2 regions of the Massilia sp. P2_C2 genome follow, and region 1 is predicted to be linked to the other one. Evidence: predicted binding sites of a transcription regulator. Region 1 holds the regulator's gene; the other holds the start of a gene.

Region 1 (3,535 bases):
CCGCGCACGGTGGCGAAGCCGATCGTCGAGGGGTCGCGCTCGCCCGTCACGCCTTCGCGGCCGTAGACGGCGCAGTCCTTCAGGTCGCGGCCGAGGGCGTCGGCGATCACCTCACCCATCTTCAGCGCCGTGCCGGACGGGGCGTCGACCTTGTGGCGGTGGTGGGCTTCGATGATCTCGATGTCATAGCCCTCAGAGAAATTCTTGGCCGCCATTTCCAGCAGCTTCATCGTGACGTTCACGCCGATGCTCATGTTCGGGGCGAACACGATGGCGGTCTTGTCGGCGGCGGCGCGGATGGCGGCCTTGCCGGCGTCATCGAAACCGGTGGTGCCGATGATCATCTTGATGCCGTGGGCCGCGCAGTATTCCAGATGGTTCAGCGTGCCTTCCGGACGCGTGAAGTCGATCAGGTAATCGGCGTCCGCCAGGCCCTTGTCGAGGTCGGACTGGATCACGACGCCGGTCAGCTGGCCGGAAAACGCGCCGGCATCGGAACCGATGAACGGATTGCCTTCGCGGTCGAGGGCGCCGGCGAGCCGGGCGTCCGGTGCGGCGGCGATGGCTTCGATCAGCATGCGGCCCATGCGGCCGCTGGCGCCGGCAACGGCGATTTTCAGTTGAGTCATTGTTGTCCTCCGCCCTTGGCGGCTTCGTCACGTTTGCGTTTCAGTTCGTCCAGCGATTCCTCTTCGGACTTCGTTTCGTATTTCGAGATACCGATCAGGCGATTGATGTACTCGCGTTCCGTCGGCAGGTTGCCACCGTCGAAGTGGTCGACCTTATCATCCTTGAAATACACCGTGACGCGGCTGGTGGTCAGTTCGCCGTTGCCGCGCGCGAGGTAGAACGGATAGTCCCAGCGGTCGGCGTGGAAGGCATCCATCAGCAGCGGGGTGCCGAGGATAAATTTAACCTGGTCGCGGGTCTGGCCGACCTTCAGCTGGTTCAACATTTCCTGCGAGACGAAGTTGCCCTGCTGGATGTCCGGACGGTAGGGCGAGAAGATCCAGAGGAATTTCTGCAGCTTGGTGACGGTCGTGGTCTGCGCGCCGGAATTCGCGATTGCCGCGGACTTGCTGGCATCGGCGGCGACCGCGGCCGGGGCGGTGCTCACCGGTTCCGCCGGCTTGGTCTGGTTGCGCCAGGACGCACAGCCGGAGACCGCCAGCGTCATGCAGGCGAGCCCGGCCACGAGCGCTGCCCGCGCGTGGGAACGATGTAAAACGGCTTTAATGCGCATATCTGACCTTAAAAATCAATCGCCGGAAGTCCGTCAACCGTCGCGAGCGGCAGCGGTTACGGCCGAGAAGCGCAGCTGTACAAGACGTACAGCGAGCATCGCAGGCTGGAACCGCAACGCGCAGCAGGTTGGCGGGCTTACGAGTGAGCGGGAGCTTGTAAAACGCTATATCATAAAGCACTCCGCCCATATCCGAGTAACAAAACATGAGTAACAATCCTACCGACCTGAAGGCCAGCGGCCTGAAAGCGACCTTGCCGCGCCTGAAAATCCTGGAAATTTTCCAGAACAGCGCGGTGCGGCACCTGACGGCGGAAGACGTGTACAAGACCCTGCTGAACGAGAACATGGACGTGGGTCTGGCTACCGTCTACCGGGTGCTGACCCAGTTCGAGCAGGCTGGCCTGTTGAACCGCAATCATTTTGAAACCGGCAAGGCAATCTACGAGCTGAACGCCGGCTCGCACCACGACCACCTCGTCTGTCTTGACTGCGGCCACGTGGAAGAGTTCTACGACGACGAGATCGAAAGCCGCCAGCAGAAGATCGCCAGCGAACGCGGCTTCAAGATCGCCGAGCACGCCCTCGCCATCTACGGTCATTGCCAGAAGACGGATTGCCCGCACCGGCATTGATCCGCATCCGCTATCGTCAGGGTTGGCTCAGTGCGCTCGACAGCAGCTTGGCCGTGATGTCGACGATCGGGATCACCCGCTCGTAGGCCATGCGCGTGGGGCCGATGACGCCGAGGGTACCGACGATCTTGCCGTTCACTTCGTACGGCGCGGTGACGACGCTCATCTCGTCCATCGGCACGAGCTTCGATTCGCCGCCGATGAAGATCTGCACGCCGCCGGCCCGGCTCGACACGTCCAGCAGCTGCATCAGGCCCGTCTTCTGCTCGAACATCTCGAACAGCTGGCGCAGCGAACTCATGTTGGAAGACAGGTCGGCCACGGACAGCAGGTTGCGCTCGCCGGCAATGACCATGTCGTCCGTCTCGGCCAGCGCCTCGCTGCCGGCCTCGACCGCCGCCTGCATCAGGCGGCCCATGTCGTCGCGCAGCTGGCGCAGTTCTCCCGTCAGGCGCGTGCGCACCTCGTCGAACGACAGGCCGGCGAAATGCTGGTTCAGGTAATTCGCCGACTGGATCAGCTGCGTCGGCGAATAATCGACGTCGGTCAGCAGCAGCCGGTTCTGCACGTCGCCGCGCGGATCGACGATCACGAGCAGGATGCGCTTTTCCGACAGGCGCAGGAATTCGATCTGCTGGAACGCCGATTCACGCCGCGGGCTCTGGACGACGCCGGCAAACTGCGACAGCGACGACAGCACCTGGGCCGCGTTGGCGATCACTTTCTGCGGCTGGTGCGCGGGCAGGCGCATGCCGGCCTCGACGGCGTTCTCGTCGATCTGCTGCACGGTCAGCAAGGTGTCGACGAACAGGCGGTAGCCGCGCGGCGTGGGAATCCGGCCGGCCGACGTGTGCGGGCTGGCGACATAGCCCATTTCCTCGAGATCGGCCATGATGTTGCGGATCGTGGCCGGCGAGAGGTCGAGGCCGGAGATCTTCGACAGCGCGCGCGAACCGACCGGCTGGCCGTCGGCGATGTAGCGCTCGACCAAGGCCTTCAGCAGGGTTTGTGCACGATTATCGAGTTGCATGGCTAAAAACGGGTTTCATTTCTGTCATTATGCACGTTCGATCGCCGCTTGTGCGTCATGCCCGCATCTCGTCGTGCTCGCGCTTGAGCCAGTCGAGCAGTTCGTCGAAGTCGCGTACGATCGCATCCGGCACCACCTCGTGCTCCAGGTGCTTCGTGGAACCCGTGCGGTTCATCCACACGGCGCGCAGGCCCGCGCGCTGGGCGCCCCGCACGTCGAGCAGCACGTCGTCGCCGACATAGACCGCATCCTCGGGCGCCACGCCCAGTTCTCTGCAGGCGGCCAGGAAGATCGCCGCCTCGGGCTTGGCCACGCCGAACTGGGGCGCAGCCACCGACACCTTGAAATGGTGCGCCAGGCCGATCGTGCGCAGGTCGGCATTGCCGTTCGAAATCGAACCGACCAGCACCCGGTTCTTCAGGCGCAGCAGGCCCGGCAGCACATCGTCGTACGGGACCACGGCGTTACGCGCGGCAAAGAACTGCGCCATCGCATGCTCGACCTTGGCGGCATTCTCGCCCGCTTCCTGGAACGCGGCCAGCAGGCCGGCCTGGCGCAGCTTGCCCAGGTCGAGGTGAAATTCGGGCTTGCGCGCCAGCAGTTCCAGGCGCGCCTGGCGCAGGGTGT
Region 2 (3,535 bases), on a different contig from region 1:
TGCTTGACGCGCGCTTCGATCGCTTCGGCGGCACCGGCGCCATCGATGATGATGGTGTTTTCCTTGCCGACTTCGATGCGCTTGGCCTGGCCCAGTTCGTTCAGCGTGACCTTTTCCAGGGTCAGGCCGACTTCTTCGGCGATGACCTGGCCACCGGTCAGGATGGCGATGTCTTCCAGCATGGCCTTGCGACGGTCGCCGAAGCCCGGAGCCTTGACGGCGACGGTCTTCAGGATGCCGCGGATGTTGTTGACGACCAGGGTCGCCAGCGCTTCGCCTTCGATGTCTTCGGCGACGATGACCAGCGGACGGCCGGCCTTGGCGACTTGCTCCAGCACCGGCAGCAGGTCACGGATGTTCGAGATCTTCTTGTCGCACAGCAGGACGAACGGGTTCTCGTGAACGGCAACCTGCTTGTCCGGGTTGTTGATGAAGTACGGCGACAGGTAGCCGCGGTCGAACTGCATGCCTTCCACGATGTCCAGCTCGTCGTTCAGCGACTTGCCGTCTTCGACGGTGATGACGCCTTCCTTGCCGACTTTTTCCATCGCTTCAGCGATGCGCTCGCCGACGGACGAATCCGAGTTGGCCGAGATGGTACCGACTTGTGCGATCTCTTTCGAAGTGGTGGTCGGCTTGGCGATCTTCTTCAGTTCTTCGACGGTGGCGGCGACGGCCTTGTCGATGCCGCGCTTCAGGTCCATCGGGTTCATGCCGGCGGCAACGAACTTCATGCCTTCGCGCACGATGGCTTGTGCCAGCACGGTCGCGGTGGTGGTGCCGTCACCGGCGTTGTCGCTGGTCTTCGATGCGACTTCCTTGACCATCTGCGCGCCCATGTTCATGAGCTTGTCTTTCAGTTCGATCTCTTTGGCGACCGAGACGCCGTCCTTGGTGACGGTCGGGGCGCCGAACGAACGCTCGAGCACGACGTTGCGGCCTTTCGGGCCCAGGGTGACTTTGACTGCGTTGGCCAGGATGTTGACACCCTCGACCATCTTGGCGCGTGCTACGTCGCCGAACACTACATCTTTAGCTGCCATATCTTATTTCTCCGTATTCTGTTTGGACTGAATTACTGGGCCACGACGGCCATGATGTCTTCTTCGCGCATGACCAGCAGCTCTTCGCCGTTGACCTTGACGCTCTGGCCCGAGTACTTGCCGAACAGGACGCGGTCGCCGACTTTCACTTCCAGCGGACGGACGTTGCCGTTCTCTTGCACTTTGCCGTTGCCGACGGCCAGCACTTCACCTTGGTCCGGCTTCTCGGCCGCCGCATCGGGGATGATCAGGCCGGATGCAGTCTTGGTTTCCTGGTCGAGACGCTTCACGATCACGCGATCGTGCAATGGGCGAAGGTTCATGCAAAACTCCTTGTAGTTGATTTGACAGGCAATCCAGTATCCACAGCGGGTCAATACAGGACCGGCTCGCTGCGGGGTAGAAAGGTTTGTTAGCACTCTCTACTAACGAGTGCTAATTATAGGGACGATAATTTGGCATTTCAAGCCACAATGTTCGGCTTTTGACGGACTTTTTTGCGGCTTCGCAATCAGATTGGCCGACCTGGCGCAATGCGGAGACGCGCGGCCCGGGTGGCCGGGCAGCGGTTGGTGAACGCATAAGCATATGAGCCTAGCACCGATCCAGTGCGGGGCGGCGCACGATCGGAGGGCGGTCGCGCACGCGAGTGCGCGCCTGTTGACGAAAATTTCAAGTCGATCCTATAGTAATGGATGATTTCCGAATTCCAAGACCTCTCCGATAAGATCGACCGGCTCGCCCAGTTGACCCAGGCGCTGCGCAGCGAGAACTATCTGCTGCGTCAGGCGAATGCCTTGCTCAGCGCGGAAAACGTCGACTTCAAGAACCGGCTGATCGCGGCCCAGCAGCGTGTGGAAGCCTTGCTGGCGCATCTCGAACCCGCTCCCGAAACCATTGACGACGCCGAGGCCGCGCAATGATCCAGCTCGACGTGAACATCATGGGCCAGCCGTATCGCCTGGCCTGCCGCGACGGCGAAGAACGGACCCTGCGCGAAGCGGTGGCCTACCTCGACGGAAAAATGTGCGCGCTGCGCGATTCCGGCAAGGTCAAGGGCACGGACCGCATCGCCGTCATGGCGGCGCTGTCGGTGGCGGCCGAATTCCTGTCCGTGAAGGCGCCGCAAGGTCCGCTGTCGGACCTGACGATCCTCGAAGTCAAGCAGAAACTGGACGCCATGCACACGGTGTTGGATGCCGCCCTGTCGCCCAAGGAAAACCTGGCGTGAGACCAAAAACGTTTGACATACCGGTTCATCGTAGTAAACTGCCGTCTACCCTGCGGTGTTCGAGATTTGCCATATATTCCTTGAACCATTCTTTCGCATAGGTTGTGGGACATGTTTGGTGGGCGCGATCGTCGCTAGTCCGACGAACCCGAAATTGAACTGACTGCGACCACCTTGAGCCGTTCAGGTTCGGGATGCCGGCAAAAACGGCACAGGCGGGGATATATTCCGAAGCGGCTGCGTACGATACGTGCGCAGCCGCTTTTTTATTTGTGCTTTCGTGTCGAGGGAGTCCCGCGCATGCGTTACTGGCTGATGAAATCCGAACCCGACGAAGTGAGCTTCGCCGACGTGCTTGCCGCGCCCGGCAGGACGGTCGCCTGGTTCGGCGTGCGCAACTACCAGGCCCGCAACTTCATGCGCGACCAGATGCAGGTCGGGGACGGCGTGCTGTTCTACCACTCCAGCTGCGCGGTGCCGGGCGTGGCGGGCATCGCTCGCGTGGCCAGTGGAGCGTATCCGGATGCGTCGCAGTTCGACCCGGCGAGTCACTATTTCGATCCGAAGGCCACGCGCGAGCAGCCGCGCTGGATTTCCGTCGACGTAACGGCGGTGGCGGAGGGGCGTTATCTGCCGCTGACCGACATGCGTGGGGTGCCGGAGCTGGAAGACATGGTGCTGCTGCAGAAGGGCAGCCGGTTGTCCATCTCGCCGGTGACGCAGGGGCAGTGGGACAAGGTGTTGGAGTTAATGAGCGTCGCGTGACGGCATGGTGGGCACGGGGTGCCCACCCTACGCGGTTCGATGATCGTAGGTGGGCACCCCGTGCCCACGCGTTACGCCGGTGGACCGTTTACATCACGCGTGCACGGTCCGCTTGTTCGCGCCCGAATACGCCCACCCGAGCATGATGATGCCGGCCACGATCATCGGCAGCGACAACACCTGCCCCGACGTGATCGGCAACCCCATCACATGCGTCTCCCAGTCCGGCACGCGGAAGTACTCCGTGAAGAAGCGCGCGCAGCCGTACAGCAGCGTGTACAGCGCACCCACCGCCAGACGGGGACGCGGCTTGCGCGCGAACAGCCACATGATCACGAATACGAGGATGCCGTCGACCAGCATCTGGTACAGCGGCGACGGATGGCGCGGACCCTCGACGCCCGGCCACAGCATCGCCCACGGCAGGCTCGGGTCGGCCAGGCGACCCGGCAGCTCCGCGTTGATGAAATTACCGAGGCGGCCGCACGCGTAGCCG

The links. The regulator HrcA, encoded in region 1, represses chaperone genes, less so after heat shock. The targets are predictions, from matches to a motif close to TTAGCACTCNNNNNNNNNGAGTGCTAA.
Region 2: groES (co-chaperone GroES) is a predicted target of HrcA. The motif match lies at 1,456-1,482, and genes of this name have one in related genera.

The regions. Positions count from the first base shown of each region.
Region 1 is NZ_JBFUDR010000408.1:710-4,244, forward strand. It holds gene dapB (4-hydroxy-tetrahydrodipicolinate reductase) at 1-629, opposite strand, end outside; gene AC1DYX_RS28190 (outer membrane protein assembly factor BamE) at 626-1,243, opposite strand; gene fur (ferric iron uptake transcriptional regulator) at 1,450-1,878, shown strand; gene hrcA (heat-inducible transcriptional repressor HrcA) at 1,895-2,908, opposite strand; gene AC1DYX_RS28205 (HAD family hydrolase) at 2,964-3,535, opposite strand, start outside.
Region 2 is NZ_JBFUDR010000014.1:4,188-7,722, reverse strand. It holds gene groL (chaperonin GroEL) at 1-1,043, opposite strand, end outside; gene groES (co-chaperone GroES) at 1,076-1,366, opposite strand; gene AC1DYX_RS03150 (hypothetical protein) at 1,739-1,966, shown strand; gene AC1DYX_RS03145 (cell division protein ZapA) at 1,963-2,274, shown strand; RNA gene ssrS (6S RNA) at 2,319-2,500, shown strand; gene AC1DYX_RS03135 (EVE domain-containing protein) at 2,575-3,039, shown strand; gene lgt (prolipoprotein diacylglyceryl transferase) at 3,133-3,535, opposite strand, start outside.